DNA from 4 places in the Streptomyces tubbatahanensis genome. Region 2 is predicted to be linked to each of the others. Evidence: riboswitches for the same ligand, from Rfam matches in the RefSeq annotation. Region 2 holds a riboswitch; each other region holds the start of a gene.

Region 1 (7,527 bases), 4.6 Mb from region 2:
GTGAGCGCCTTCACGCAGGTCATGGACGACGCGCACAGCGGCGGCGGCTTCATGTGGGACTTCGGGCGCACCCTGATCAAACAGGCGCTGGCGACCCGCTGACCCGCGGGCCGTGCCGCCACCCGCGCGGGTGGCGGCACAGCCCGGGGGCCGGGCCGCTCACGCCCTTCCGGGCAGCTCTCCGCGTACCGTCCGCGCCGCCGCGGTGAGGTTGGCCAGCGAGGCGCGCACCTCGGACCAGCCCCGCGTCTTGAGCCCGCAGTCGGGGTTGACCCACAGCCGGTCCGCGGGCAGCGCCGTCAGCCCCTTGCGCAACAGCGCCGCGGCCTCGTCCGCGCCGGGGACGCGCGGCGCGTGGATGTCGTACACGCCGGGGCCCGCCTCGCGCGGGTAGCGGTGCGCGGCCAGCTCGTCGGCGACCTGCATCCGCGAGCGCGCGGCCTCCAGGCTGATCACGTCGGCGTCGAGGTCGTCGATGGCCTGGAGGATGTCGCCGAACTCGGCGTAGCACATGTGGGTGTGGATCTGCGTGTCCGCGCGCACCCCGCTGGTGGTGAGGCGGAACGCCTCGGTGGCCCACGCCAGGTAGCCGGGCCGGTCGGCGGCGCGCAACGGCAGCGTCTCGCGCAGCGCGGGCTCGTCGACCTGGATGACGGCCGTGCCCGCGGCCTCCAGCTCGCACACCTCGTCGCGCAGCGCGAGCGCCACCTGGCGGGCCGTCTCGGCGGCGGGCTGGTCGTCGCGGACGAACGACCAGGCGAGCATCGTCACAGGACCCGTCAGCATCCCCTTGACCGGGCGGGTGGTGAGGGACTGCGCGTACTGGGTCCAGCGCACCGTCATCGGCTGCGGCCTGGAGACGTCCCCCGCGCAGATGGGGGGCCGCACGTAGCGGGTGCCGTAGGACTGGACCCAGCCGTGCCGGGTGGCCAGGTAGCCGGTCAGCCGCTCGGCGAAGTACTGCACCATGTCGCCCCGTTCCGGCTCGCCGTGCACCAGCACGTCCAGGCCGGCCTCCTCCTGGAAGGAGACGACCTCGCGGATCTCGGCAGCGATGCGCCGCTCGTACGCGGCCTCGTCGATGCGCCCGGCGCGCAGATCGGCGCGGGCCGCGCGCAGCTCGCCGGTCTGCGGGAAGCTGCCGATGGTGGTCGTGGGCAGCGGCGGCAGGCCGAGGCGGGTGCGCTGCGCGGCCGTGCGCCGGGCGTACGGCGCCGAGCGGCGCGCGTCGGACTCGGTGACCGCTGCCGTGCGGGCGCGTACCGCCGCGTCGTGGGTGAGCGGCGAGGCGGCGCGTGAGGCCAGGTCGGCCCGGTTGGCTGCCAGTTCGCCGCCGATGGCGCCCGTGCCCCGGGACAGTCCGCGTGCCAGGGTGGCGGCCTCGGCAATCTTCTGCGCCGCGAACGCCAGCCAGCGGGAGACCTGCGGGTCGATGTCGCGCTCCGCCCTGGCGTCCAGCGGGACGTGCAGCAGCGAGCAGGACGGTGCCACGTCCACGCGGCCGGCCAGCCCGAGCAGCGTCCCCAGGGTGGTCATGGACCGCGCGGAGTCGTTGATCCACACGTTGCGCCCGTCGATGACGCCCGCCACCAGCCGCTTGCCGGGCAGCCCGCCGGCCGCGGCGAGCGTGTCGAGGTTGGCGGCGGCGGGTCCCGTGAAGTCGAGCGCCAGCCCCTCCACGGGGGTCTTGGCCAGTACGGGCAGCGCTTCTTCGAGCCGGTCGAAGTAGGAGGCGACCAGCAGCCGGGGCCGGTCGGCGAGGCCGCCCAGCTCCCGGTAGGCGCGGGCCGCGGCCGCCAGCTGTCCGTGGGTGCGGTCGGACACCAGCGCCGGCTCGTCCAGCTGCACCCACCGTGCCCCGGCGGCGCGCAGGTCCGCCAGCACCTCCGCGTAGACGGGCAGCAGCCGCTCCAGCAGGGTCAGGGGCTCGAAGTCCTCGGGTGCGCCGGGCGCCGGCTTGGCGAGCAGCAGGTAGGTGACGGGCCCCACCAGGACAGGGCGGGCCTCCACCCCCAGGGCGAGGGCCTCCTTCAGCTCGCGGGTCTGCTTGCCCGAGTCGGCGCGGAAGGCCGTCTCGGGGCCGAGCTCGGGCACCAGGTAGTGGTAGTTGGTGTCGAACCACTTGGTCATCTCCAGCGGCGCGGCCTCCTGCGTACCGCGGGCCATGGCGAAGTAGCCGTCCAACGGGTCGGCCTCGACCGCGGCGCGGTGCCTCTCGGGCACGGCGCCGACCATGACCGTGGTGTCCAGTACGTGGTCGTAGTACGAGAAGTCGCCCGTGGGCAGCTCGTCGAGGCCGGCCTCCGCCATCGCCCGCCAGTTGGCGCGGCGCAGCCCGGCCGCGGTGGCGTGGAGGGCCTCGGCGCTGACCCGGCCCTTCCAGTAGCCCTCGACGGCCTTCTTCAGCTCACGGCCCGGGCCCTGGCGCGGGTAGCCGTGCACGGTGGCGCGGGCCGAGGGGGCCCGGGGTGGGGTGCCGGTGGTGTCCGTGGCGTCCTGGGGTTCCGGCGCAGCGTGCGCACCTGTCGCTGTCACGCAACTCTCCTTCGCGAGGTGACCGAAGCGCTCCCGGGACCGGGACGACGACGCGAAGGGGCGCGGCGCTGACGGGGCCGCCTGGGCGCCCGCCTGGGCGGACGGTCGGCGCCGCCCGCACTGCTCCGCTCTCCGACCCGCCCTCGAGGTCTCGGGAGAACCGCACGCGTGGGCGTGCGGGCAGCGGGCAGGTCTTCGGACTCGCGGGCACGCCCGCCGGACTCCCGGCGGGCACCTACCGGCCGTCGCTTCCCGGACCGTTCCATCCAGTGCGTATGACGGCTCTCGTTCCCACTCACCGCTGCGGGGCAGTCCCGGATTCCCACCGGATTCCCTCTTGCGACGCCTCCCGCCTGGCGGACGGGGCGAACCAGCTGCGACGGCCAGCCTAGCGGCTTCGCGTGCAGGTGTCTGCGGGGCCCTGTGGCCCGACGCTCCGGCTCAGGACTCCAGCATCCTGGACCTGAGACGGGTGCGGGTCACCTCGGTGAGACCCAGCCCCTTGGTCAGGTAGGTCTCCACGTCGCCCCAGGTCTCGTCGATGGTGGTGAAGGCCGCGTGCAGGTACGCGGCGCGGGCGTCGAACAGGGGCGCCAGCAGTTCCAGCACCTCGGTCGACATCCCGGCCTTCGACTTGGCGCTGCGGTGCACCTTGTACCGCCGGTGCGGGTCGTTGGACAGGAGGTAGTCGGCCTCGATCGCGCCGCGGTCGACGCCGAGCGCCAGCAGCGTGATCGCCACCGACAGCCCCGCGCGGTCCTTGCCCGCCGCGCAGTGCATCAGCGCGGGCACGCTGTCCTCGGCGAGCGCGTGCAGGATCCGGCTGTGCTCGGCCGTCCGGGAGGTGATCATGGTGCGGTACGAGGTCGTCATCCGCTCGACGCCCAGCCCGTCGCCGAGGATGGTCTGGAGCTGGTCGAGCTCGCCGTCGCGCACCATCTTCCAGAACTCCGCGCCGTCGGCGGGGTCCGAGAGCGGGATGTTGACGTTGCGCACGCCCGGCAGCATCACGTCGGGGCCGTCGAGCTTCCGGTCGGCGGCGTTGCGGAAGTCGAAGACCGTGTGCAGTGCCAGACCGCCGAGAAAAGCGGCGTCCTCGGGTGTCGCGTGGGCCAGGTGTCCGCTGCGGAAGAGGACCCCGCGCCGTACCCGCCGCCCGTCCACCGTGGGCAGCCCTCCGACGTCCCGGAAGTTCCGTACTCCGGCCAGCACCTTCTCGGCGGACTCCTGCGTCACGAGTGCGCTCCCTAGCGTGTAAGACGACCGTCCGTTCGACCATACGACATGGATGCCTGAGGCGATCAGTTCCGGCGGGCGTGACCCCCGCGACGGGCTCGGCGCGGGCCGCGCCCGCGCCGTGCGCCCCCTGCGGTCCGCCTCGTGAGCGCTCCGTACGCCCGCGTCGTGAGCGCCCCTACGCCCGTACCGCGCGTGCCCCCGTACGCTCGCACCGTGAGTGAGGAGCTGTTTCCGCGTCCACCGGCTCAGGTGGCGCCGGGCGCCGCGCACCTGCCGGGATGGCTGGACGCCGGGGCGCAGGGAGAGCTGCTGGCGGCCTGCCGGCGCTGGGCACTGCCGCCCGCCGGGCTGCGGACGGTGCGGATGCCCGGCGGCGGCGAGATGTCGGTGCGCCAGCTGAGCCTGGGGAGGCACTGGTACCCCTACGGCTACGCGGAGACCGTCGTGGACGGCGGCGGTGAGCGGGTGAAGGCCTTCCCCGCGTGGCTGGGGGAGTGGGCGCACCGCGCGGTGGGCGACGCGGCGGCGGTGGTGGGGGAGGGCGTGTTCGGGGACGGGGCCCGCGCCGCCGCGTACGACATCGCGCTCGTCAACTTCTACGGCGCGGACGCGAGGATGGGCATGCACCGGGACAGCGACGAGCGCTCCGACGCGCCCGTCGTCTCCTTCAGCCTCGGCGACGCCTGCGTCTTCCGCTTCGGGAACACCGAGGGACGGGGCCGGCCGTGGCGGGACGTGCGGCTGCACAGCGGCGACGCCTTCGTCTTCGGCGGGCCCGCGCGCCTGGCCTACCACGGGGTGCCCCGCACCGAACCCGGCTCGGCGCCGCCCGCGTTGGGGCTGCGCGGGCGGGTCAACGTCACCGTGCGGGCCTACTGAGCCGGTGGGGGGCGGATGGTGAGTCACCGCGCGGCCCTGTCAAGCGGAAGCCGGGCGGGTTCACTCTTTGGGAGCTGGCGAACCCTGGCGAATACCCCGTTCGGGTCAGTCGGGGGCGTGGCTGCGGGCTAGCGTGACCATGGCGTCGTCACCTCCCTCACACCGTCTTGACACCTCAACTTCCCGAGGACCCCATGGTCGAACCTCCGAGCAACGCGGTGCAGGCCTCCGCAGGAATAGGAACCTCCACTTCCGCTTCACTGGTCGCCTCCGCGGCCGCGTCCGCCTCAGCGTCAGCCTCAGTCTCAGCCTCCGGAAACAGCGGCAGGCACGGCGTCGCACGCCGCCGGCACGGCAAGCCCCGCACCCGAGAGAACGCACGCGAGAACGTGGGAGACGCCGCCGTCCGCCGACGGCTCGTACGGCTCGCCGTCCTGCCCGCAGGACTCGTCGCCCTCACCGGCGCCGCCGTCGTCGTCTGCCTCCTGCGCGCCCGCGGCGGCACGCCCCTCGGCGCCTCGGTCTGGGGAGTGCTGGCCGCCGGGGCGTTCCTCTGCTGCGTCGTGCCGGGCACCGCCGCGTACCTCGCCGCGGCCGAAGCACGGGGAACCGCCGAGCGCTGCGCCGCGCTGCGCCGTGCCACCGCACGCGGCCAGGCCGAACTCAGATCCATGCTCTGGGCGTTGCGGCACGGTGAGCGACCCGTGCCGCGCACCCGCGCCCCGCAGGGCGAACCGGTCGGCGACGGGCTCGACCTGCTCGTGCACCAGGCGGCTCTCGCCCAGTGCGGCGCCGAGGCCGCCGTCGCGGAGGCCGTCTCCCTCATGGGCAGGGCGCGCGGGGAGGGCGAGGAGAAGATGGAGGTGTTCGTCAACCTCGCCCGCAGGCTCCAGTCCCTGGTCCACCGCGAGATCCGGTTCATCGACGACCTGGAACACGAGGTGGAGGACCCCGACCTGCTCAAGGGCGTCTTCCACGTCGACCACCTCGCCACCCGTATCCGGCGCCACTCCGAGAACCTGGCCGTCCTCGGCGGCGCTGTCGCCCACCGCCAGTGGACCCGTCCGGTCTCCCTCTCCGAGGTGCTGCGCTCCTCCGTCGCGGAGGTGGAGCACTACACCAGGGTGCAGTTGGTCCCGCCGATCGAGGGCGCCGTGCGCGGGCACGCCGTCGCGGACGTCATCCACCTGCTGGCCGAACTGATCGAGAACGCCACCGTGTTCTCCGCGCCGGAGACCCGCGTCCTGGTCCGCACGGAACCGGTGACCGCCGGGCTCGCCGTGGAGGTCGAGGACCGGGGGCTCGGCATGAACCCCGAGGAGCAGAACCAACTCAACGCCGTCCTCGCCGACCCGGAAGGCATCGACGTGCCGGCACTGGTGCGCGACGGCCGCATCGGGCTGTACGTCGTGGCGGCCCTCGCCCACCGCCATGGGGTCGTCGTCCAGCTCCAGAACAACATCTACGGCGGGGTGCAGGCCGTGGCCGTCCTGCCCCGGAGCCTGCTGGGCGAGCCGGCAGGACACGGCAGGGCGGCGCTGCCCGACGGCGGGCGGGACGGCGGCGGCGCGGGCGGCGCCGGACCGGCTGCCCCGCCGGCCGGCGCACCCGCGACCACCCGCTCCGGCGCGGCGCCCGCGGGAGCGGCACCGCACGCGGAGGCCGGCCCCGACGGGTGCACCCGTGCGGGCACGGACTCGGGGCCCGGTGCGGCGCGCCCGGGTGCCGCACGCCCGGGTGCCGCGCCGTCTGCGGCCACCGGCCCCGGCGGGTTTCCCGGTGCGGATGCGCGTGCGGGAGCGGGCGCGGGGCCCGGGGCGGGAAGCAGCCAGGGGTCTGGTGCGGGAACGGGCGTGGGGCCCGACGCCGGAGCCGGCTCAATGACTGGCGGGGGAGCGAGTTCGGGGCCCGGTGCGGGGGTGGGCTCACAGCCCGGTGCGGGAGTGGGCTCGGAACGGGGCACTGGAGCAGGCTCGGGGCCCGGCGCGGGAGCGGTCCCGGGGCTCGGCGCGGGAGCGAGTTCGGTGCCCGGTGCGAAAGCCGACCCTGGCCCGGGGTCGGGCGCGGGCTCGGGTACCGGCGCGGAAGCCGGCTCCGCGTCGGGGAGCGCCGCCCACCGCGCGGCGCTCCCCGCTGAGCAGGGCCGCACGGTGGGGGCGGAGCGGGGCGCGGGAGACGCCGACGCGGGAGCGGTCTCTCCGGCGGATCCCCGGCCGCGCGCACGGGCGCGAGGCGGACAGCGCGGCCCCGCCACCCCGGCCCCCCTGGGCGCGCCGGAGCAGACGGAGTCCACGGGCGGCCCGGAAGGGGACGCACGCGACCGCGAGAGGCGTGCGCTCGGCCCGCCGGGACCCGCCGCGCGGGCGCGGAGGGCCGAGGACCCCGGCCGGGTACCGGGCACCTCCTCCGGGCGAGGGCAGGGGGCAGCCTCGCCGCAGGGGCGGGGCGCTGTGGAGGGCGAACCGTTGGCCGACCGCCCTCCGTTGCCCAGGCGGCGCCGGCAGACGCATCTGGCGCCGGAGCTGCGCGAACCTCTGCCGCCGACCGGGAGCGCTCGCGACGAGGGCGGGCACGATCCGGGGCTGATGGCGGCCTTCCGCCGGGGCAGCACTCTCGCGCACGGCATCGACCATCCGGCCGGCGGACACCCGCCGCCCCACCCAGGAGAAGAGCGCGACCATGGCGAGTGAGACCCAGGCACCGCAGGCCCCCCGAGGCTCCAGTCCCACCCCCGGGGCCCAGAACACCGACCTGTCCTGGCTGTTGGCCGGGCTGGTGGAGCGGGTGCCGCACGCGAGCAGCGCGCTGCTGCTGTCGGCCGACGGGCTGGTGAAGGCGGCGCACGGTCTGGAGCCCGACACCGCCGATCACATG
Region 2 (7,527 bases):
TACGCCTTGCGGTAGCGGGGGAGGATCGCGTCGTCCAGGTAGGCGGTGCCGGCCATCCTGTCCTGCAGGCCGAGGGCGAGCAGGACCTCGGTGACGTGCTGGTTCATGGTCACGGCCCGCTCGGGCGGCGCCGTGAAGGTCGTCTTCACACCGCAGTTGGTGACCGTGTAAGGGAACCCTTCGGGCGCGCCCTCGCCCGTGGCGCCGTCGGCACGGGTGCCGCTCCCGCACGCGGCCAGCGGTATCAGCAGCAGCGCGGTGAGCAGCCCGCGCACGGCGCGTCCCGCACCGGCCCGCCTGGTCGCGGCGCGTGCCGTATCCGCCCGTCTGGTCCGGATCATGAGGCCTCCTCCGCAGTGTTCCCCGGTTCCGTCTCCTCCTCGGGCAGGAACCGCACCGAGGGCCGCCCGCCCGGGCCTTCGGCGGTCACCACCGAGCGCACCCCGTACACCTGGGCGATCAGCTCCCGGGTCAGCACCTCGCCCGGCGGGCCCGCCGCCTCCACCCGGCCCCGGCGCAGCACCACCAGGTGGTCGCAGAACATCGCCGCCAGGTTCAGATCGTGCAGCGCGACCACACTGGTGACCGGGCTGCGGGCGACGAGGGCCAGCAGCTCCAACTGGTGGCGCACGTCCAGGTGGTTGGTGGGCTCGTCCAGCAGCAGCTCGCTCGGCCGCTGAGCCAGCGCGCGGGCGATCTGCACCCGCTGCCGCTCGCCGCCCGAGAGGCTGTGCCAGGGCTGGTCGAGCCGGTCGGCCAGCCGGGTGCGCTCCACCGCTTCCCGTACGGCCGCCTCGTCCTCGGCCCGTGGCCCCGTCCAGGCGCCGGGGTGCGGGATGCGGCCCAGTCGCACCACGTCCCCGACGGTCAGCTCGACACCCGTCTCGGCGTGCTGCTCGACCACCGCGACCCGCCGCGCCACGGCCTTGCGGCCGACCTCGCGCAGCGGCCTGCCGTCGAGGGCGACCACTCCGGAGGCGGTGGCCCTGATGCCGGCCAGCAGCCGCAGCAGCGTCGACTTGCCCGACCCGTTGGGGCCCAGCAGCCCCACGGTCTGCCCGGGGCACGGGTCCAGGCTCACCCCGTCGACGACGAGCCGTCCGCCGGCCCGCCACGAGACGTTCTGTGCGCTCAGGCTCACAGGCCCGCCCCCGCCGCGTCGTGGGTGCTGCGGCCGCGCCGCCCCCGGTGCAGGATCAGCACGAAAGCCGGCACGCCGAGCAGCGAGGTCGCCACTCCGACGGGCAGCTCGCGCGGGGCCAGCAGGGTGCGCGCCGCGGTGTCCACCCAGACCAGGAACACGGCGCCCAGCAGCGCGGTGACCGGCAGCAGCCGCCGGTGTGCGGGCCCGGTCAGTGCGCGCGCCGCGTGCGGCAGCACCAGCCCGACGAAGCCGATGGCGCCCGCCGAACTGACCAGGACGGCCGTCAGCAGTGCTGTCACCAGCAGCAGCGTCAGCCGCAGCCGCCGCACCCGCACACCCAGCGCGGCCGCCGCCTCGGGCCCGAAGGCGAAGGCGTCCAGCGCGTGGGCCCGCGCCAGGCACACCACCAGGGCGAGCGCCAGCGCCCCGCAGCCCACGGCCACCTCGCCCCAGCCCGCGGAACCGAGCGAGCCCAGCAGCCAGAACAGCACCCCGCGGGTCTGCTCGGCGTCGGCGGAGAGGAAGACGATCAGCGAGGTCAGCGCCGAGAAGAGCTGCATGGCGGCGATACCCGACAGCAGTACGCGGTCCGTCGTACCGCCCGAGGTGTGCGCGAGCAGCAGCACCAGCGCGAAGGAGAGGGCGGCGCCGGCGAAGGCGCCGGCCGACAGGGAGAGCGCCCCGCCGCCGACGCCGAGGACGACCACGCTCACCGCGCCCGTCGAGGCGCCGGAGGAGACGCCCAGCACGAACGGGTCGGCGAGCGGGTTGCGCAGCAAGGACTGGAGCACCGCACCGCACAGCCCGAGACCGGCACCGCACACGGCGGCCAGCAGCGCGCGCGGCAGCCGCAGTTCCCACACGATGCCCTCGCGGATCGGGGTGAGCCCGGCGTCCGCTCCGCCCAGCCGCGCGACGACGACGCGCCACACGTCGGCCACGCCGATCCCCGCCTGCCCGACGGTGATGACCAGCGCGACCGACACCGCGCAGGCCGCCACCCCGAGCACGCACACGACGGCGGTGCCCCGCCCGCTGCGCAGCGCGAGCGTCCACCGCCGGGAGCGCCCCGCACCTGGCGCGGCCGACCGCAGGATGGGCCCTGCGGTCACTTCGCGTGCTCCGTGAGGTGGAGGTCCCGCAGACCGCGTGCGACCTTCTCCACCCCCTCGACGGTGCGGATCGAGGGGTTCATCGCCGCCCCTGGCAGCAGCACGTACCGCTTGTGGCGCACCGCCGTCATGTGGCGGGTGACCGGGTCGGACTCCAGCTTCTCGATCTTGGCCTTCGCCGTCTCGGCGGTCTGGTTCTCGCGGGTCAGGTCGCCCAGCACGATGACGTCGGGGTCGCGGTCTGCCACGGCCTCCCAGCCGACCTGCGGCCACTCGTCGTGCGTGCCGGCGAAGGCGTTCTCGGCGCCGACCGCCCGCGTGATGACGCCCGGCGCCCCGCAGCAGCCGGCCACGTAGGGGGACTCGGAGTTGGCGAACCAGTACATGACGGAGGTGCCGTGCGCGTCCACGCCCTCCGTAGCCTTCCGCATCCTGGCCCGGAGGTCCGCGACGAGCCTTTCACCGCGCTCCTGGACACCGAACGCCTTCGCCAGGTCGCGGACCTCGCCGTAGACGGTGTCCATGGTCAGCGGCGCGCGGCGCGCTCCGTCGCCGTTCGACCCGGACTTCTTGGCGCAGTCGGCGGGGGAGAGGTAGGTGGGCACGCCCAGGCCGGCGAACTTCTCCCGCGGGGCGACCCCGCCCTTGTCGAGGGTGGCGGAGAACGAGGCGGTCACCAGGTCGGGTTCTTCGGAGAGCACCTTCTCCATGGCCGGGTAGCCGTCGGCCAGCCGCTCCACCTTCGCGTTCTCCTTCTCCAGCCCCTTCATCACCGGGTCGGTCCAGGTGCCGGTGCCCGCCATGCGGTCGGCGAGGCCGAGGGCCAGCAGGATCTCCGTCGAGCCCTGGTCGAGCGAGACGGCGCGCTGGGGGCGGTGCTTGAGGGCGACCTCGTGCCCGCAGTTGTGCAGGGTGCGCGGAGAGCCCGCTTGCCCGGCCTTGTCCGCGGCGGTTCCCGGCGGGGGCGCCGTTCCGCAGCCCGCGACGGCCGGCAGGAGGGTGAGGGCGAGGGCGGGAACCGCGGCCCGCAGGGCCCCACGGCGCGTTCGGCGCATGGCCAGCTGTGTCCTTCTCCGTCGTAAGGCTCAGTCGCGGAGCCCGGCGTGCCACCGCCTCCGAGGTCCCGGAGTGCGGGTGCCAGCAGGTTTTCGGACTCGGGACTCTCGGAGTGTGCGCCTTCCCAGGGACCGCGCCCCAGTGGCCTCGTGCACACCCCAGTCCCACACCGCTGCGCGTCAGCTCCGGATTCGCACCGGATTCCCTGACCCGTTCAAGGGTTTGACTGGCGGCTGCAACGTACCACGCGGTCAGCGGACCGGAGTCAGGGGGAGCTAGGGGGAGCTAGGGGGTGCTAGGGGGTGCTAGGGGGCGCTAGGGGGAGGAAGGGGGGAGAAGTGACAGAAGGGACCCCGGGGCTTTGCCCGGCCCCGGGGTCCTGGGTGCCGTTCGTTCGCACGTCCCCAGCGGTTGATGGGCGGATCGTTCGGCGATGTCCTCGCGTGGAGCCACTCCACCACGGCCGCACGAAGAACGGCCGGCCGGGTTCGAACCGGCGTCTCGAGGTCGTCACCGCCCCGGTTGCCGGACGATGAACGGCGATGCTGAGCGTGGAGCGAGAGGTTGAGACTGACCGGGGCCTGACTGTGGCAGTGCCGCCGGGGGTTCACACATCAGCTTCAGTTTCAGCTTTGCGCTCCTGGCGCACCCCGGGCGGCAAGAGTCTGAATCTTTGCCCGGGGAGTCTGAGGGTGTCGGTGCGCGCTCGGCACACCTGAGCGGTCAGGAGAAGTGCTCAGGAGAAGAGGTAGCCGAAGACGGCGTCTCCGACGCGCTGGTCGGTCACCTCCGTGGCGTTGGCCTCCTCGCGGGCGAACTTCACCGCGGCGGAGAGCTTCTCCAGCCGCTCCAGCAGCTCGTTGACGCGCCGCGCGGGAAGGGCGCCGGAGTACTTGACCGTCGTCCAGTACCCGACGGGGATGTCCTCGTAGTAGACCTCGACCTGGGCCGGGTGCTTCTCGGTGGCCTCCGCCTTCACGTGGTTGCGCGGCACCTTCTTGGTACGGACCGTACGGACCTGCTCGGTCTTCCACCAGTCCGTGGACGGGTCCCGCTCCCAGGCCTCCGCGCCGTCCAGCACGGGCAGCCTGCGCAGGAAGGTGCCCAGTTCGCCGAGCTGCTTCTCCAGGAAGAGCAGGTAGGAGACCGGCACCTCGGCGAGCACGGTGCGCCCGTCGACGGCGATGTCCGCGCGGGCCGTGAGGTTCGACCAGTCCTTCGTCGCCGTCACGTCGAACAGCCGCGTGAGGATCTTCGCCGTTTCCTTCAGCACATCCTCGGCCTTGACCTGCACCCGCGTCGACTCCGGCGGAAGCTGCTCGCCCTCTTCGTCCTTGGGCTGGTACGTACGCGAGATACCGGCGAGCATCTGCGGCTTCCCCAGCCCGTGCTGCGCCTGCGCCAGGTCCTGGGCCACCTTGGACTTGACGCCCTTCTCGACTGCGATGATCTGATTCAGCTTCGCCACGTTCGCGAACCTAGCAGCCCAACCTCCCCGCCCACCACGGGATTTGTTCGACAGCCTCGTCACGGCACTGTCCGCGCCGTGTCCCACGTCCGGGTGAAAAAGGATGTCGATCGCTTCGCCCCGGGTAGGCCAAGTCCGCCAGCCAATCGAGCGACTGGGGGACCGGACGTTGTCGCAACCCTTCGAACTGCCCGACTTCTACGTGCCGTACCCGGCCCGCCTCAACCCGCACCTGGAAGCGGCACGGGCCCACTCCCGCGAGTGGGCGGCGCGGCAGGGGATGCTGGAGGGCTCCGGGGTATGGGACACCGCGGACCTGGACGCGCACGACTACGCGCTGCTGTGCGCCTACACGCACCCGGACGCGAGCGAGGACGACCTGGCGCTGGTCACCGACTGGTACGTGTGGGTCTTCTTCTTCGACGACCACTTCCTGGAGATGTTCAAGCGCACCCAGGACCGCGCGGGCGGCAAGGCGTACCTGGACCGGCTCCCGCTGTTCATGCCGCTGGAGGACACCGCGGCGGTGCCCGAGGCCACCAACCCGGTCGAGGCCGGGCTGGCCGACCTGTGGGCGCGCACCGTGCCGTCGATGTCCCGTGACTGGCGCGCCCGGTTCGCCGTGAGCACCGAGAACCTGCTCAACGAGTCGCTGTGGGAGCTGTCCAACATCAACATCGGCCGGGTGCCGAACCCGGTCGAGTACATCGAGATGCGCCGCAAGGTCGGCGGCGCCCCCTGGTCGGCGGGGCTCGTGGAGTTCGCCGCGCACGCCGAGGTGCCCGCCGCCGTCGCGGGATCCCGCCCGCTGTGCGTGCTGCGCGACACCTTCTCCGACGCCGTCCACCTGCGCAACGACCTGTTCTCCTACGAGCGCGAGATCGGGGACGAGGGCGAGCTGTCCAACGGCGTCCTCGTCCTGGAGACGTTCCTGGACTGCACCACCCAGGAGTCGGCCGAGGCGGTCAACGACCTGCTGACCTCCCGCCTCCAGCAGTTCGAGCACACCGCACTGACCGAACTGCCCGCGCTCTGCGCCGACAAGGGCCTCGACCCGGCGGAGCAGGCCGCCGTCGCCGCGTACGTCAAGGGGCTCCAGGACTGGCAGTCCGGCGGCCACGAGTGGCACATGCGCTCCAGCCGCTACATGAACGGCGGCGCGGCCGCCGCCGGGGACACGGGCCCGGCAGCCGCCCGCCTGCCGTTCGTCCCCGAGGGTCTGGGCACCTCCGCGACGGACATCCTCGCCAGCATCGCGCGCACCGCCCCGCAGCGCGTCCGCTCCTTCACCCACGTACCGCACGAGCGCACGGGCCCCTCGGTGCTGCCCGCCTTCGAGATGCCCTTCACGCCTCAGCTCAGCCCCCACCTGGACGGCGCGCGCGAACGGGTCGTCACCTGGGCCCGCGCGATGGGGCTGCTGGACTGGCAGCCTGACGTGCCGGGCGGCCGGGTGTGGGACGAGGAGCTGATCCGCGACAACGACCTGCCGCTGTGCGCCGCCGGCATTCACCCCGACGCCACCCGGGACCAACTCGACCTCTCCTCCGCCTGGCTGGCCTGGGGCACGTGGGGCGACGACTACTATCCGGTCCGCTTCGGCCGCACCCGCGACCTGGCGGGCGCCAAGGAGTGCACCGAGCGCCTGTCGCTGTTCATGCCCGTCGAGGGCGAGCCCGCTCCGCCACCCGCCGGCCCGCTGGAGCGTTCGCTGGCCGACCTGTGGGCGCGCACGGCGGGCCCGATGTCCGTGGCCAAGCGCCGCCGCTTCCGCGCGGCCATCGAGACCATGGCGGAGAGCTGGCTGTGGGAGCTGGGCAACCAGGCGGCCAACCGCATCCCCGACCCCGTCGACTACGTCGAGATGCGGCGCAGGACCTTCGGCTCCGACCTGACGATGAGCCTGTGCCGGCTGGCCCATCCGGACAGCATCCCCGCGGAGATCTACCGCAGCGGCCCCATGAAGTCGCTGGAGAACGCGGCGGCCGACTACGCCTGCCTGCTCAACGACGTCTTCTCGTACCAGAAGGAGATCGAGTACGAGGGGGAGATCCACAACGGGCTGCTCGTCGTCCGCGACTTCTTCGACTGCGACTACCCGACGGCGCTGCGCATCGTCGACGACCTGATGACCTCCCGCATCAGGCAGTTCCAGCACGTGGCGGCGCACGAGTTCCCCGTGCTCTACGACGACTTCGCCCTGGACGAGGACGGCCGGGCCGCGCTGGACGGGTACGTGCGCGAGCTGGAGAACTGGATGTCGGGCATCCTCGTGTGGCACCGCGACTGCCGCCGCTACACCGAGAGCGACCTGCGGCGGCACTACGCGCCGGGCTGGCCGTTCGACGGCCCCGCGGGGCTGGGCACGTCGGCGGCCAGGCCCGCGCTCGGCGCTTCTTCCGGGGGGCCTGTTCCGGCACGGGGGTGAGACCGTTCGCCGTGTGCGGTCCGCGGGCCGGTTGTGGCTTCTCGCGCCGTTCCCCGCGCCCCTTCGGGGCGCCGGGCGGTGGGGGAGGTGCGGCCCGAGCGGGAGACCGCCACTCCGGCCAGGCACAGTAGGCCGCCCGCGAGCGTGATCAGGGCGGGCACCTCGTCCAGGGCGAGCCACGACATCAGCACGACGAGGACGGGGACCACGTAGGTCGTGGAGCCCATGCGGCCCGCGGTGGTGCGGGAGAGCGCGAAGGCCCAGGTGGAGAAGGCCAGTGCGGTCGGGAAGAGGCCCAGATAGACGACGTTGAGCGTCG
Region 3 (7,527 bases), 440 kb from region 2:
CGTCTGTTCGTGCGGCAGCGGCGCGGGGTGGGCCAGCGACCAGGCGTCGAAGAGGGCGACCCAGCCGCGCAGCACCGCGCTGTCGTCCCGGTCCCAGGCACGCAGCCGCCAGCCGGCGCGCGCGGTGTCCCCGTGCAGTTCGATCAGGCCTGCCAGCTTGGCCCTCCCCCAGTGCGCGCGCACCTGCCCGGCGGTCATGCGCAGCTCGTCGGCGGCCCGGTTCAGTCCGCCGTCGCCCGCGTGCGGCGACGTACCGGCGCCGGCGGCCCAGTGGGCGACGCGGACGGCGTCGGCGAGGGAGGCGCGGGCGTGCCGGGCGAGCTGGTCGCGGGGGAGCATGCCGTCCGGAGGCCGGGGCGTCCGGGCGGCGCGCCTGGTCGTCACCGTGCGCCGGGCGGCTGCGACGGGCTGTCGGGGGACGAGGCGGAGCCGGTTGTCTCGCGGAGTACGGGACGTCGTCACAGGAGCAGTCTTCACGCTGTTCCCGGGAAACCCAAACCTGGGGTGCCATATCCGGTCGCCGGGCGCCATCTCGCCGCACACGGCGGCTCCTGAGGGGGCCTCAGTGTGACGCCGTCTCAGCCGCGTTCCCGCCCGGGCGGGGTGCGCTCACATGAAGGGCGTCAGGAAGCGGCGCAGCTTCTCCTCGTACCCGTGGGGGTCGGCGTTCCACATCGCCGCGTGCGGGGCGTACGGGACGCGGTGCAGGGAGACGAGCCGCTCGCGGCGGGCCGCGAGCTCGCGGGAGCTCTCCCAGGGGGCGATGGTGTCGGCCGGGCCGTGCAGCAGCAGTGTCGGCACCGTCAGCTTGGCCGGGTCCACCAGCGGCGCTTCCCGGTCCTCGGGCAGCCCGGCCCGGCCCTGGACGGCCCGCACGACGAGTGGCAGCAGCGCCCTGGGGGTGCCGTGCGAAGACGCCAGCGCGCGGACGGTGTGCTGCCAGTCCAGGACGGGCGAGTCCAGGACGAGGCCTGCCACACATTCGCGCAGCGGGGAGTGCGCTGCGGCGTGCAGCGCCATCGTGGCCCCGCTCGACCAGCCGTGCAGGATCACCCGCGCGGCCCCGTGCTCGACGGCGTAGCGGATCGCCGCGTCCAGGTCACGCCACTCGGAGTTGCCCAGGTGGCCGATGCCGTCGGGGCAGGGGGGCGCACCGGGGTCGCCGCGGTAGCCGATGCCGAGCACCGGCATCCGCCGGCTCACGTAGAAGGGGAACAGCGTCATGGGGTGCTCGCGGGTGGCGCCCAGACCGTGCACGGTGATCACCCAGCTGCCGCGGGCGCCGGGGACGAACCAGGCGGGCAGCTGCCCGAGCTCGCCGGGGATGCGCACGTCGGTGTACTCCAGGCCCAGCGCCTCCCCGGGGTCGCCGACGTGCACCTGCGGGGTGAGGCGGACGGTCGCGCCGGTGCTCAGCCGGCCGCGGCTGACCCGCCGCAGCTCGCGGACGACCGTGTGCGGTCTGGACCGCGCGGCCGTCTCGTCCTCCATGACGGGGCCGACGACGGCGTGGGTGCCACGGCCGGTCAGGCCGTAGATCCCCGGGAGCCCGGCGGCCAGCGAGCGGGTGACGGCGATCCGGCCGTCGTCGTGCGACTGTACGGTCAGCCTGGTGCCCTCGAACCCGGCGGTGGGCCTGCCGGCGGATTCACCGCGGGCACGCACGGGGCGCAGCGCGACGTCGGCGGCGTACCGTCCGGCCGCCAAAGCGGCCGCGCCGGTGCCGAGCACGGTGGTCGCGGCCAGTGCCGCGGTTCGCAGACGCATCCTCTCCAGGTTGACGCGAGACGCCGGGGCAAACCAGTGGGCCGGGCCGGGAGGGTGACGTCCGTGCGGGGTAACGGCGGGTGCCCGAGGGGGTGCGGTCGGTGCCGTCGGCGCCCTGGCCGGGGTGTCGTGTTGCACTGACAGACCCACCGGAACACGGTGTGACCTGGAACACACAAATGTCGTCAGGGGGTGACACCTCGACGCCCGCCCCAGTTCACCTTCTGTTCACTCGCCGTCCTTACGTTCACGGCGTTACTGCCCCTCGAACTGATTGTGCCTGGTGAATGGAACACATCACGCTTCTCATCGGGATCGTGATCGTCACGGCCTTGGTGTTCGACTTCACGAACGGCTTCCACGACACGGCCAACGCCATGGCCACCACCATCTCCACCGGGGCCCTGGCTCCCCGCGCGGCGGTGGCCATGTCCGCGGTCCTCAACCTCCTCGGCGCGTTCCTGTCCGTCGAGGTGGCCAAGACCATCTCCTCGGGAATCATCGATGAAGGTTCCGGCATCAAGCCCGAAGTGATCTTCGCCGGGCTGGTGGGCGCGATCATCTGGAACCTGCTGACCTGGCTCGCCGGACTCCCCTCCAGCTCCTCCCACGCGCTGATGGGCGGCCTGCTCGGGGCGACGGTCGCGGCGGTCGGCACGGGCGCGGTCAACGGCGACGTCGTCGTCATGAAGGTGCTCATCCCCGCGCTCGCCGCACCGCTGGTCGCCGGCGTCGCCTCCGTGTGCGCCACCCGGGTCACCTACCGCCTCGCCCGCAACGCCGACGAGGGGCAGACCGCCAAGGGCTACCGCGCCGGGCAGATCACCTCCGCCGCGCTGGTCTCCCTGGCGCACGGCACCAACGACGCGCAGAAGACCATGGGCGTCATCACCCTCGCGCTGGTCACCGGCGGCGCCCTGGCCCCCGGCTCGAACCCGCCCGTGTGGGTCATCGCCTCGGCGGGCATGGCCATCGCGCTGGGCACCTACCTGGGCGGGTGGCGCATCATCCGCACCATGGGCAAGGGCATCACCGACATCCAGCCCCCGCAGGGCTTCGCCGCCCAGACGAGCGCGGCGGCCACCATCCTGGCCTCCTCGCACATCGGCTTCTCCCTCTCGACCACCCACGTGTGCTCCGGCGCCGTGATGGGCTCGGGACTCGGCCGCAAGGGCGGCGTGGTCCGCTGGGGCACGGCGGGCCGCATGGTCGTCGGCTGGGCGCTCACCCTCCCGGCGGCAGGGCTCGTCGCGGCGGGCGCCGCGCTGCTGGCCGAGCAGGGCGACTGGGGCGTCGCGGCGGTCGCCGTCCTCACCCTGGCGATCTGCGGCGCCATCTGGGTCCGCTCCCGCCGCACACCGGTGGACCACACCAACGTCAACGAGGTCGAGCCCGCGACGGAGGCCGCCATGCCGGCGCCGTCCCCGGAGCCGGAGCCGGAGCCCGCGGGGGTGGTCACCACCGCCGTACGCGCCGTCTCCCCTCCCCCGGCCCCGGCGGGCGTGGGCGCGGGATCCGCCGCGTCGGCCGCCTCCCTGCCGGACGCGGGCGAGCAGCTCCCCGGTGAACCACCCGCTGCCGCCCCGAGCCGCCCCGCCTCCGCTGGCAGCATCTCCTGAGCCCCGAACAGGGCAGTAGCCCCTCGAACTGGGCAGCACTCCGAGCCCGCCGGCCGGGCCTCCGGCCAGAAAGAGTGACCGCATGAACATCGACTGGGCCGCCCTCGGCCAGGTCTTCGGCGTCAGCCTGCTGGCGACCGTCGGACTCGTCGGCGTCTTCACCCTCGGCATCGTCACCAACTCCCCGCGCACCGGCGGTGCCGGACCCACCACGCTCGCCCGCACCGGCGCGTACGCCTGCTACGCGCTGTGCCTGGCGGCGGTGGCGTACGGCATCTACCTGATCGCGGCGTAACCCCTCCTCCCCCCCCCCCCCCCCCCCCCCCCCCCAGACCTGCCCCGGCCCGCCCCGGCCCGCCCCGAAATCCGGCACACCGATCCGCTCCGAGCGCCCCCGGGAATCAGCGCCGGGGGCGCTTCGCTTCGGGCGCCGCCCCGGCGCCGGCGGCGGGCCGACGACGTGGGCGTGGGGGATCACACACTCTCCCGTCGCAGGTCAAGGGCGAGTTGACGGGGTCAGTCGGGCGTGGTGGACTGCCGGTGCCCAAACGGCGGCATGGAGAGGAAGCCGGTGCGAATCCGGCGCGGTCCCGCCACTGTCACCGGGGAGCGCCATCCCAGCGACGCCACGGCCCCTGCGGGCTGGAAGGCGGGGTGGCGCGGATCCGGGAGCCAGGAGACTCTCGCCGCCGGTCGAGTCGAGCCAGGGCGAGGACCCTGAGTGAGGACACCGCCATGCGTGGCCGCGCTGCCGTATGCGCCCCCTGCGGGGCAGAACCCTCCGTCGTCGTGGATGTGTGCGCCGGGCCCCTCGCGTGAAGCGGACCGTGGGCGTCCAGGCCGGTGGGGCCGTCGCCGGATTCCTCATCGACGCGCTGCTCGGCGATCCGCGACGCGGCCACCCCGTCGCGGCCTTCGGCCGGGCCGCGGGCGCACTGGAGCGACGGATGTGGCGCGACCACCGCGGCGTGGGAGCGCTGTACGTGGCGCTGTGCGCGGGCGGCGCGCTCGCGGTGGGACACGTGAGCACGGCTGCGGCGGCCCCCGCAGCCGGCAGGGGCGCGGGCACACTCGCCGAGCCCGGCGCGGGCGCGCTCTCCGGGGTCGACGCGGGCAGCGAGTCGCGGGCGGCAGGGGGGTCGACGGTTCGGGCCGTCGTGGTGACTGCCGCCGCCACGTGGGCCGTGCTCGGTGGTACGTCCCTCACGCGGGAGGCGCGCGCCGTGGCCGCGGCGCTGGAGGCCGGTGATCTCGAGCTGGCCCGCGAGCGGCTGCCCGCGCTGTGCGGCCGCGATCCGCAGGGGCTCGACGCGCAGGGCGTGGCGCGCGCGGTCGTCGAGTCCGTCGCGGAGAACACCTCGGACGCCGTGGTCGGCGCCCTGGTGTGGGGGGCGTTGGCGGGCGTGCCCGGGATGCTGGGTTTCCGGGCGGTCAACACGCTGGACGCGATGGTCGGTCACCGCTCGCCGCGCCACCGCAGGTTCGGCTGGGCCGCCGCCCGGCTGGACGACGCCGCGGGCTGGCCGGGGGCGCGGCTGACCGCCGTGCTGGCCGCCGTGGCCGGGCCGAACCCGCGCGGCGCGCTGCGCGCGTGGCGGTCGGACGCGCACCGGCATCCGAGCCCCAACGCGGGTCCGGTCGAGGCGTCGTTCGCCGGGGCGCTCGGTGTGCGGCTCGGCGGGACGCTCTCCTACGGCGGGCGCGTCGAGCACCGTCCCGTCCTCAACGGGCCCGGCGCTCGGGCGCGGACGGCCGACATCGAGCGGGCGGTGCGGTTGTCCCGCCGCGTCGGCGTGCTGGCGCTGGCGGTCTGCTGCGCGGTCGGTGCGGCGCGAGGCACGGTCGACGCGGCACGAGGCACGGTCGACGCGGCACGAGGCACGGTCGACGCGGCACGAGGCACGGTCGGCGCGGCACGAGGCGGGGCGAGTGGGACGACGCGGCGCCCCCGGGGCGCCGGGAGCGCGGGAGGCGCACGGTGAACGATGGGGGCGGACTGCTGGTCGCGGGGACGACCTCGGACGCGGGCAAGAGCGTGGTGACGGCGGGCATCTGCCGCTGGCTGGCCCGCAAGGGGCTGCGCGTGGCGCCGTTCAAGGCGCAGAACATGTCGCTGAACTCCTACGTCACGCTCGACGGCGCCGAGATCGGCCGGGCGCAGGCCATGCAGGCGGCGGCGGCCCGCACGGAGCCGAGCGCGCTGATGAACCCGGTGCTGTTGAAGCCGGGCGGCGACCGCACCAGCCAGGTCGTGCTGCTGGGCAAGCCGGTGGGCGAGATGTCAGCGCAGGGCTACTTCGGCCGGCACACAGGCGAGGGCCGGGGCGTGCGGTTCGGGCGGCGCGAGGAGCTGCTGGAGACGGTGGCGGGCTGCCTGGAGGAGCTGCGGCGTACCCATGACGCGGTCGTCTGCGAGGGCGCGGGCAGTCCGGCCGAGATCAACCTGCGGCGCAGCGACATCGTCAACATGGGCCTGGCACGGGCGTGCCGGCTGCCGGTCGTGGTGGTCGGCGACATCGACAGGGGCGGCGTCTTCGCCTCCTTGTTCGGTACGACGGCGCTGCTGGCCCCCGAGGACCAGGAGCTGGTCGCAGGCTACCTGGTGAACAAGTTCCGCGGCGATGTGACCCTGCTTGAGCCGGGTCTGGAGATGCTGCGCGGCCTGACGGGACGGCCGACGCTCGGGGTGCTGCCGTTCCGGCACGGTCTGGGCATCGACGAGGAGGACGGCCTGCGGGTCTCCCTGCGGGGCGCTGTACGGGACTCCTCCGTCGCGGCTCCGCACGGTGCCGACGTGCTGCGGGTCGCGGTGCTCGCGGTGCCGCTGATGTCGAACTTCACCGACGTGGACGCGCTGGCGGCCGAGCCGGGCGTGGTGGTGCGCTTCTGCGACCGTGCGGAGGAGCTGGCCGACGCCGATCTGGTCGTCGTACCCGGCACGCGCGGGACGGTCGGGGCGCTGGAGTGGCTGCGCGAGCGCGGCCTGGCGGACGCGGTGGCGCGGCGGGCCGCCGAGGGGCGCCCTGTGCTGGGCATCTGCGGCGGCTACCAGCTGCTCGGCGAGCGGATCGAGGACGAGGTCGAGTCGCGTGCGGGCGTGGTCGACGGGCTCGGACTGCTGCCTGTTCGGGTGCGGTTCGCCCACGGCAAGACCCTCGCCCGTCCGCACGGCACGGCGCTGGGCGAGCCGGTGGAGGGCTACGAGATCCACCACGGCGTGGCCGATGTGCACGGCGGTGAGGGCTTTTTCCGCTCGGCGGGCGGCGGGGAGCTGGACGGGTGCCGGGTGGGGGCCGTGTGGGGCACCCACTGGCACGGTTCGCTGGAGTCGGACGGCTTCCGCCGCGCCTTCCTGCGCCGGGTCGCCGCCGACGCGGGCCGCGCCTTCGAGCCCGCGCCCGACACCCGGTTCGCCGCCCTGCGCGAGGAACAGCTCGACCGGCTGGGCGATCTGATCGAGGAGCACGCGGACACGGCGGCGCTGCTGCGCCTCATCGAGGAGGGCGTGCCGGAGGGGTTGCCCTTCGTGCCGCCGGGGGCGCCGCCGTGAAGGCTCCGCAGTCTTGGAACCCCCACATCGGTGGGGAGCACAGTGCCCGAACCGCTGTCGAGTGCGCGGTGCCCGGATCACCCCCGCGACGGCGAGGAGCAGGAGCTCCACACTCGCGGTCGCCTGCCCGTGAGCCCGACCTGTTCGATCTAAGCCACTCGAAGGAGTGACCGCGTGACGCCTCCCTATCCCTTCACAGCCCTCGTCGGCCAAGCCGACTTGCAGCTTTCCCTCCTGCTCAACGCCGTCTCCCCCGCCATTGGCGGCGTCCTGGTGCGCGGCGAGAAAGGCACGGCGAAGAGCACGGCCGTCAGGGCCGTCTCGGCGCTGCTGCCTGACGTGAGGGTCGTGCCCGGCTGCCGCTTCTCCTGCGACCCCGCCGCACCCGACCCGGACTGCCCCGACGGCCCGCACGCGGGCACCGACCCGGACGCGGCCGAGGCCCGCCCGGCGCGGATGGTGGAGCTCCCGGTCGGCGCCTCGGAGGACCGGCTGGTGGGCGCGCTCGACATCGAGCGGGCGCTCTCGGAGGGCGTGAAGGCGTTCGAGCCGGGGCTGCTGGCGGACGCGCACCGGGGCGTGCTGTACGTG
Region 4 (7,527 bases), 1.8 Mb from region 2:
GCAGGGCCGTGACGAGCACCAGGACGAGCAGCAGCGCGCCGCCCACCGTCACCATCCAGGCGGGGACGCCGCCCCAGCGCAGCAGGACGTCCCGGTCATAGGTGCGGTGGAAGGGCCTGTCGGAGGCGGCGCGACGCAGCACGTGGTCGCCGGTGATCTTCTCCGGTTCGGGGAAGTTCTGCCGGAGTGCGGTGAGGTGCACGTCGCCGTCCGCCAGTTCCCGCACCAGCTCGGGCTGGTCGGCCGCCTCCAGCCGGTCCGCGAAAGTGACCTCGGGGGCACGTCCGCCGATCGCGTCGCGGGGCTCCATCCGGTGCGGAGCCAGGACGTACAGGCCCAGGCTCTGCGGCTCGCGGGCGGCTCGTGAAAGACGCATCGGGTAGACGAGCCGGTCGGAGGAGAAGGTGAGGTGCAGGGGCTGCAAGGCGCCCGAGAGAACGTCGCCCCCCGTGTCCTGCGCGCCGTCGTCGCCGGCAGCACCGTCCTCACCGGCGGCACCCCCACCCTCGACGGCCCCGCCACCGTCGACGGCCCCGCCACCGTCGGCAGCGTCGGAGGAAGCCTGCTTCTTGCTCGGTGCCAGCCGTACGGCGACGTACTCCCAGTTCCGCTCGACGTAAGGCGCCAGTTCGCCGGCCACCCGAGGCGGGAGGCGGAAGCCGTTGTCGCGCAGCCAGTCGCGCAGCGCTCCGGGGTCGTCGGCCGCGAGCCGGGCCACGTCGAAGGGCCCCAGCCGCTCGCGTCCCACCACGTCGACGCCGGGCCCCTGGGCCGCCGCGCCAGGAGGCGCCGCGGCGCCGTCGGCGTCCTCGAAGGGCCAGTCCCCTGAGCGGGGCCAGAAATAGGGCCGGTCCTCGGGCCGTGGCGCGGTGAGCGCGGCGAGTTCGTCGAACAGCCGGCTCTCCCCCAGCTTCACCGAGGCGCGGTGGGGTACCGGCATGATCCAGGCAGCCTCCTCGGCGTCACCGTGGACGGTCAGGCGCATGACGATCTGCTCGGTGCGCCCGTCCCAGCGCACCGCCGACGTCTCCTGGTTCACGCCGATACGGGACTGGTCCGCCGGCACCATCGCACCACAGCCGCACGCGTACGCGGGCCACGCGAGGGCGACGGTCTGGGCCCCGAGCAACGCCAACACGAGGGTCAGCGCGCGCAACGCGCCCCTCCCCCGCCCCACCGCGTACGCCCCGCCCCGCGCGGAACGTCCGCCACCGCTTCCGCCAACCCTGACCGCGCCCACCGTGGCGACTCCCTCACTTGCGTACGTCCGGCCCGCCGCCGGTCAGCACCGCACACCGCTGACCGGCCATGTCCCTGCCATGACGTCGGGGCCCACCTCGCGGTTCCGCACCACCCGCCCCGCCCCGCGGTGCGGCCGCCCCAGCGGGACACATAGGGACAGGTAACGGGTAAGGACGACGCCATGACGCGCACTCGGCCCCCGAATACGTCGTAGCCTTCGTGATACCTTGTAACCAGTTGTCGCCGCTGAGGCCGCAGAGAGCGCGGAGAGGTGCACGCCGATGTCGGAAACGGGAACGAAGAGTCCCCGCGAGCGGTACCGCGCACAGGTCCGCGGAGAGATCAAAGAACGCGCGTGGGAGCAGATCGCCACGGCCGGAGCGTCCGCCCTCTCCCTCAACGCGATCGCCAAGCAGTTGGGCATGAGCGGACCGGCGCTGTACCGGTACTACGCCGGCCGCGACGAGCTGATCACCGAACTCGTCAGGGACGCCTACCAGAGCCTCGCCGACACCATCCGTGCGGCCTCCGAGGCCGGCGCCGACGTGTCCGCGCTGGCACACGCGTGGCGCCGCTGGGCCCTGGAGGACCCTCATCGGTACCTTCTCGTCTTCGGCACACCCGTCCCCGGCTACCGCGCCCCCGACGACGTCACCGCCGTCGCGTCCCAGATCATGGCGGTCCTGATCGACGCCTTCGCGGCCCTCACCCCCGAAGTCCCCGAGGCCCACCCGACGCCGTTCGGCACCCACCTCGACAGCCACCGGGAGTGGGCCGCCGGCAACCCCGCACCGTCCGCCGTCCTCCACCGCGCACTGGCCCTCTGGACCCGGCTGCACGGCGTCCTGTCCCTGGAAGTCGCCGGCCACTTCGCCGGGATGGGATTCGACCCCGCCGCGCTCTTCACAGCCGAGCTGGACGCCCTGCTGGACCACTGACCATCTCACCTGACTCCGGGCGTTGACCCCCGCCCGCCCGGAGCCCGCGAGACGTCACTTCTCCTCGTCGATACGTCACTTCCCGTCGGCGAGGAAGGCGCGGTACCAGCCGAGGGTGTCCTCGACAGTGGTGTCCAGGGTGAGAGGTTCGGCCCCGAAGGCGTTCCGCATCGCGCTGGAGTCCATGATCTGGGGCTCGGTGTGCTGGTAGAACAGCTCGGCGTAGGAGTCCATGAACGTCTGGTCGAAGGGGCCGAACGGGCGCGGCTCGCTCAGCACAGTGAGACGCAAGGGCCGTCCGAGCTTCGCCTCGATGGTCTCGAAGACCTGACGCGTGGTGCGAGCCGGCGCGGTGGGCAGGTGCCAGACGCGGCCGTCACCGTGCGGGTTCTCGCCCAAAGTGGCAAGCCCCGCGGCGACGTTGCGGATATCCGTGTAGCTGTGCGGCAGGTCGATGTCGCCCAGAGCCGCCACCTCGCCGCCGGTCAGGGCGCCGGGGAAGACGGCACCGCCCAGCGTCGAGTTGAGCACGCCGGGCCCGACGAAGTCGGCCGAGCGGCCCAGCACCACAGCGACGCGGCCCTGCTGGTGCGCGGCCAGGTACTTCTCGTCCAGCTCGGCGCGCATCCTCCCCTTCTTGGCGGTCGCCCGCCACGGGGTGTCCTCGGTCATCACCTCACCGTGGGTCTCGCCGTAGGGGTAGAGGGTGTCCAGGACGACCAGTCGGGCCCCCTCGGCTTCGACGGCGCCGAGGACGGCGTCCTGGATGCCCGGCATCATGTCGACCTGCAGGTGGTAGGCGACGTTGACGCAGTGGTAGACCACCGCGGCGCCCTTGAGGGCGGCCCTGGCCCCTTCGACGGTGCCGACATCGCCGCGCACACGGGTCACGCCCTCGAGGTCGGGGCCGGCGCCGGAGCGGTCGACGAGGTGGACCCGGTGGCCACGCGAGGCCAGCTCCGCGGCGAGCGTGGTGCCGGCCGGCCCGGCGCCGAGGACAACATGCAGGTCGTTTCCGGTAGCGCTCATTCTTGTACACCCTTCCCGCCAGCTCCCCCCGGACTCGGTTTGTCCGGCTCACTGGCCTGTTAGAGCTTATAACGCACGCAAGCATCTGTCACGCGCGAATGAACTTCTAGAGGGGAGGGAGCGGCGCACGGCAAGGGAGCGCCTCGGAAGATGCCTCACGAAGAGCCGGAGAAGGCGGGCGCAGAGGTCAGTGGCCTGACCTCGGCGAGCGGCGACGGGCGCGAAGAGCCTGCTTCGAGCGGCGCCGGGAGACGGTGGCCGAGAAGCCCGGGAACCGAGCCGAGCAGACGTACCCGCGGGGCGGAGGGGCGCGGGGCGGAAACGCGGGGGCGGGCCGCGGGCGACGGCGCGGAGGGCAGAGCGAAGCCCCCCGAGAGCGGAGTCGGGGGGCAAACACCGCCGATTCGGCGGTTCAGGGTGGGCGCGGCGCGTCACGCCCGTTGCGCACGGGCGTGACGCGGTCGGCAGGTCCTACCCGTTGGCGAGTGCGGTCAGCTGCTCGGCCGAACCGTTGAAGCTGTCGTGGTCGCCCACGGTGGGACCGGTCGAGGTGTACTGCCAGAACGTGTGGAAGCCCCAGCCGGCGGGGAGCGCGCCGGGACCGTCGGCGTACCGCGCGACCCACAGCGGATTGGTCGCGCCGAATCCGGCGTTGTTCCCGGTGCACTGGGTCCACCAGTCGGTGGTGGTGTAGATGACGGCGTCCCGCCCCGTCCGGCTCTTGTAGGTGGCGGTGAAGTCCTTGATCCAGTTGACCATGGCGCCCTGGCTGAGCCCGTAGCAAGTCGCGCCGTACGGGTTGTACTCGATGTCGAGGACTCCGGGGAGGGTCTTGCCGTCCTTGCTCCAGCCGCCGCCGTGGTCGGCGAAGAAGTTGGCCTGGTCGGCGCCGCTGGAGTTGTCCGGCAGCGCGAAGTGGTAGGCGCCGCGGGTCATGCCGACGTCGTAGGAGCCGTTGTACTGCTGCGTGAAGGAGTCGCTCTGGTAGCCCGTGCCCTCGGTGGCCTTGACGTAGGCGAACCGCACGCCGCTGCCCCAGAGCGCCTGCCAGTCGACGTTGCCCTGGTGTCCGCTGACGTCGACGCCTTCGACGGAGGCGTCGAGGCTGGGCTTGCCGTCCTGCTTCCAGCCCTTGTGTACGGCGATGCCCGCGCCCATGTAGGCCTCGCCCGGCTGGAGTTCGCCGGGCCGGTCGGTGGCCTGCGCGGCACCGGCCGCGCCGACGGACAGGGCGGCGAGGGCGAGGGAGAGCGCGGTCGCGACGAGAGCGCGCTTGCCGCGGGAGGAGGGGGCGAGGGCGGGAAGGGGGGCGGAGGTGTCGGTGAGTCTGTCGTTGGACATGCCTGTCTCCAAGTGCTCGGTGGGGGGTTCTGGTGTCGGTGTCCCGGACGGAGTGACAGGCAGGACCGGTCGACGGTCCGCCGGGACGGCGCCACGAGCCGAACGCCGACCGTGCGGCACGGTTGGCGCGAGCACGTCAAAATATAGGCAGCGTCGCTACCCGTGAGAAGAGCGTGCTGTCAATGCCGTTGGTCCAACCTGTGCACATCCCTCACCGGTCCCGCCCGGTCCGCGGCGAGCCGGCCGCCGGTGGCCCAGGAACGGCGCCGTGGTAGTACATACACACACCATTGGGTGACGCGGTCAGGGAAGCCGGTGCGAATCCGGCGCGGTCCCGCCACTGTGACCTGCTCTGGGTCCACTCCAGAGCCGGGAGCCAGACAACTGGCGCGTCGCCGCTTCCTTCGACCCGGGGCGTGGACACCCCAGGAGAGGCTCGCGCGTCATGTTCGACAGCGTATCGATGCAGGGTGCCGTCCCCCGGCGCCGCATACTCGCGGGAGCGGGCGCTCTCACGGCGACCGCGGCACTCGGCGCGTGCGGCGGCTCCGGTGGCGCGCCGGGCGGGGCAGGCGGCTCGCGGCTGCGCGCGGCGTTCAGCGCGGGCGGATCCCAGGAGACGCTCGACCCGCACAGGGCACCCCTCTTCGTCGACCAGGCCCGCGCCAAGGCGCTGTACGACAGCGTGCTGACGTACAAGGACGACATGTCCGTCCAGGCCCGGCTGGCCGAGTCCTGGGACAGCGACCGTTCCGGCACACGGTGGACGGTGCGGCTGCGCAGGTCCGAGTTCCACGACGGGTCGCCGGTGACCGCCGCCGACGTGCTGTGGAACTACCGGCGTATCGCCGATCCCGCGGTGGGCGCCCAGTCGGCGCAGCTCTTCTCGGCCGTCGACTTCGCGGCGAGCCGGGCCAGGGGCCGCGAGCTGACACTGGTGCTGAAGGAGCCGGACTTCGAGTTCGCCAGTGCGCTGGCCGCGCCCGGTACCGAAATCGTCCCGCGGGGCACGAAGAACTTCGCGCAGCCGGTGGGTTCCGGTCCTTTCCGGTACGGCTCGTTCACCCCGGGCGGCTCGGCTGTGTTCCGGGCGTGGGACGGCCACTGGTCGGGCGGACCGCACATCGAGGAACTGGAGTTCGTGCCCGTGAACGAGGAGCGGGCACGGGTGAACGCGCTGCTGTCGGGACAGGTGCACTACGCGCACGACCTGTCCGCCGCCTCGGCCGGACGGCTCGACGGCGAGGAGAACGTCAAGCTGCTCCAGACGAAGCTCAGCACCATGCAGGCCCTGCTGCTGCGGTTGAGCCGCGAGCCGTTCTCCGACGCCCGCCTGGTCGAGGCGTTCACCCTCGGTCTCGACCGCGAGGCCCTGGTGAAGGTGGCGTTGTCGGGGCGCGGCACCGTGGGCAACGACCTCTTCGGCAGGGGGCTGCGCGGTTACCCGCAAGGCCTGCCGCCCCGCGAGCGCGACGTCGACAGGGCACGCGCCCTCGTCAAGGCCGCGGGGGCGGAAGGGCTGCATGTCCGGCTGGAGACCGGCCCCGCCGACGCGAGCTGGCAGAACGCCTCCTCGCTGATCGCCGGCCAGCTCAAGGAGATCGGGCTGGTGGTGGAGCCGAACGTACGCGCCGCGGCGACCTACTTCGGCCAGATCAAGACGAAGGGCGTCGCCGCGCACAGCCGTACCGCGACGCTCCCGGTCCCCACCCATCTGCGCACCCGCCTGCTGGCGGACGCCCCCAACAACCTCACCGGCTACCACTCCGCCAGGTTCGACCGGCTGATCGCCCAGGCGGCAGGCACCCGGGACGAGAAGGTCAGGCTGGAGCTGCTGGCCCGTGCGCAGCGTCTGGCCCGGGACGCCTCGGGTCAGCTCGTGTGGGGGTTCAGCGACTGGATCGTCGGGCTGGCCGCAGGGGTGCGGGGGCTGCGCGAGGCACCACCGAACTCCTGTGACTGGGCGCGGTTCGACACCGTCAGGATCGGCTGAAGAGGCTCGCTGTGGACCGCACGACCGCGACGGGATCCGCACCGTGTTCCGCTACGCACTGAGCCGTGCCGCCGTCGCGGCCGGCCAGTGCTTCGCCGTGCTCGTCGCGGTCTTCGCGCTGACGTCGCTGCTGCCCGGGGACACCGCCGACGTGCTGGTGGGTGAGCAGGGCACCGAGGAGCAGGCCGCGCTGGTCCGCACCCGGCTCGGCCTCGACCAGCCGGTGGTCAGCCGCTTCGGCTCCTGGCTCCACGCCGTGCTCCAGGGCGACTTCGGACGCTCGCTGGTCACCGGCCTTCCGATCACGCACGAGGTCACGGCGCGTCTGGGGACTACCGCGCTGCTGGCCGGCTGCGCGCTCGCCGTCGTCGTGCCGCTGGCGCTGCTGCTCGGGGTGGCGAGTGGTCTGCGGGAGGGCTCGTGGATCGACCGGGCGCTCAACGGGGCGACGGTGCTGCTGCACGCCGTTCCCGAGTTCGTCCTCGGCCTGCTCCTGGTCGCCTGGCTCTCCCTGGGCCTGGGGCTGCTGCCTGCCACGGCCGCCGGCACCGCGGGGGCCGAGCTGCCGCTCACGCCCCAGGTGCTGGTGCTGCCTGTGGGTGTCCTGGTGTCCCGGCAGCTGTGCGACCTGGCACGGCAGGTGCGCATCGGAGTGGCCGAGCGCAAGGACGGCCCGGTGGCATCCCACCTGCGCCTGCTCGGGCTTGGCGAGCGCCGGATCGTGGTCCGGCACGTCATGCCGAACGCGCTCGCGCCCGCCGTCCAGCAACTGGCCCGCTGCGTCGACGGGTTGCTGGGCGGCGCGGTCGTCGTGGAGTCGCTGTTCGCGGTCAGCGGCCTGGGTACGGGGTTCGTCGAGGCGGTACAGAACCGCGACCTGCCCGCCGTGCAGTGCTACGCGCTGGTGTTCGCGCTGACAGCGGTCGCGGTGAACCTGCTGGCCGATCTCGCTGTGCACCGGCTGGTCCCGGTGCGGGAAGGACG

The links. A riboswitch is a leader RNA that binds a small molecule or an ion and turns the genes downstream of it on or off. The one in region 2 is predicted to bind cobalamin.
Region 1: another riboswitch for cobalamin. It lies ahead of metE (5-methyltetrahydropteroyltriglutamate--homocysteine S-methyltransferase); the one in region 2 lies ahead of MMF93_RS09095 (ABC transporter substrate-binding protein).
Region 3: another riboswitch for cobalamin. It lies ahead of MMF93_RS07245 (cobalamin biosynthesis protein); the one in region 2 lies ahead of MMF93_RS09095 (ABC transporter substrate-binding protein).
Region 4: another riboswitch for cobalamin. It lies ahead of MMF93_RS01460 (ABC transporter substrate-binding protein); the one in region 2 lies ahead of MMF93_RS09095 (ABC transporter substrate-binding protein).

Annotation. Positions count from the first base shown of each region.
Region 1 covers NZ_CP093846.1:6,750,254-6,757,780, forward strand. Annotated here, with positions in the region: gene MMF93_RS28880 (aspartate aminotransferase family protein) at 1-102, shown strand, start outside; gene metE (5-methyltetrahydropteroyltriglutamate--homocysteine S-methyltransferase) at 160-2,442, opposite strand; cobalamin riboswitch at 2,717-2,912, opposite strand; gene MMF93_RS28890 (tyrosine-protein phosphatase) at 2,977-3,771, opposite strand; gene MMF93_RS28895 (alpha-ketoglutarate-dependent dioxygenase AlkB family protein) at 3,988-4,653, shown strand; gene MMF93_RS33550 (ATP-binding protein) at 5,043-7,343, shown strand; gene MMF93_RS28905 (roadblock/LC7 domain-containing protein) at 7,333-7,527, shown strand, end outside.
Region 2 covers NZ_CP093846.1:2,106,870-2,114,396, reverse strand. Annotated here, with positions in the region: gene MMF93_RS09110 (ABC transporter substrate-binding protein) at 1-341, opposite strand, end outside; gene MMF93_RS09105 (ABC transporter ATP-binding protein) at 338-1,141, opposite strand; gene MMF93_RS09100 (FecCD family ABC transporter permease) at 1,138-2,187, opposite strand; gene MMF93_RS09095 (ABC transporter substrate-binding protein) at 2,253-3,311, opposite strand; cobalamin riboswitch at 3,379-3,558, opposite strand; gene MMF93_RS09090 (DUF7873 family protein) at 4,049-4,780, opposite strand; gene MMF93_RS09085 (terpene synthase family protein) at 4,950-7,208, shown strand; gene MMF93_RS09080 (DMT family transporter) at 7,103-7,527, opposite strand, start outside.
Region 3 covers NZ_CP093846.1:1,669,689-1,677,215, forward strand. Annotated here, with positions in the region: gene MMF93_RS07225 (hypothetical protein) at 1-339, opposite strand, end outside; gene MMF93_RS07230 (alpha/beta hydrolase family protein) at 610-1,767, opposite strand; gene MMF93_RS07235 (inorganic phosphate transporter) at 2,055-3,386, shown strand; gene MMF93_RS07240 (hypothetical protein) at 3,469-3,681, shown strand; cobalamin riboswitch at 3,949-4,068, shown strand; gene MMF93_RS07245 (cobalamin biosynthesis protein) at 4,214-5,368, shown strand; gene MMF93_RS07250 (cobyric acid synthase) at 5,365-6,936, shown strand; gene MMF93_RS07255 (putative cobaltochelatase) at 7,111-7,527, shown strand, end outside.
Region 4 covers NZ_CP093846.1:342,050-349,576, forward strand. Annotated here, with positions in the region: gene MMF93_RS01440 (DUF2330 domain-containing protein) at 1-1,156, opposite strand, end outside; gene MMF93_RS01445 (TetR/AcrR family transcriptional regulator) at 1,524-2,180, shown strand; gene MMF93_RS01450 (NAD-dependent epimerase/dehydratase family protein) at 2,256-3,209, opposite strand; gene MMF93_RS01455 (lysozyme) at 3,681-4,550, opposite strand; cobalamin riboswitch at 4,834-4,956, shown strand; gene MMF93_RS01460 (ABC transporter substrate-binding protein) at 4,996-6,543, shown strand; gene MMF93_RS01465 (ABC transporter permease) at 6,587-7,527, shown strand, end outside.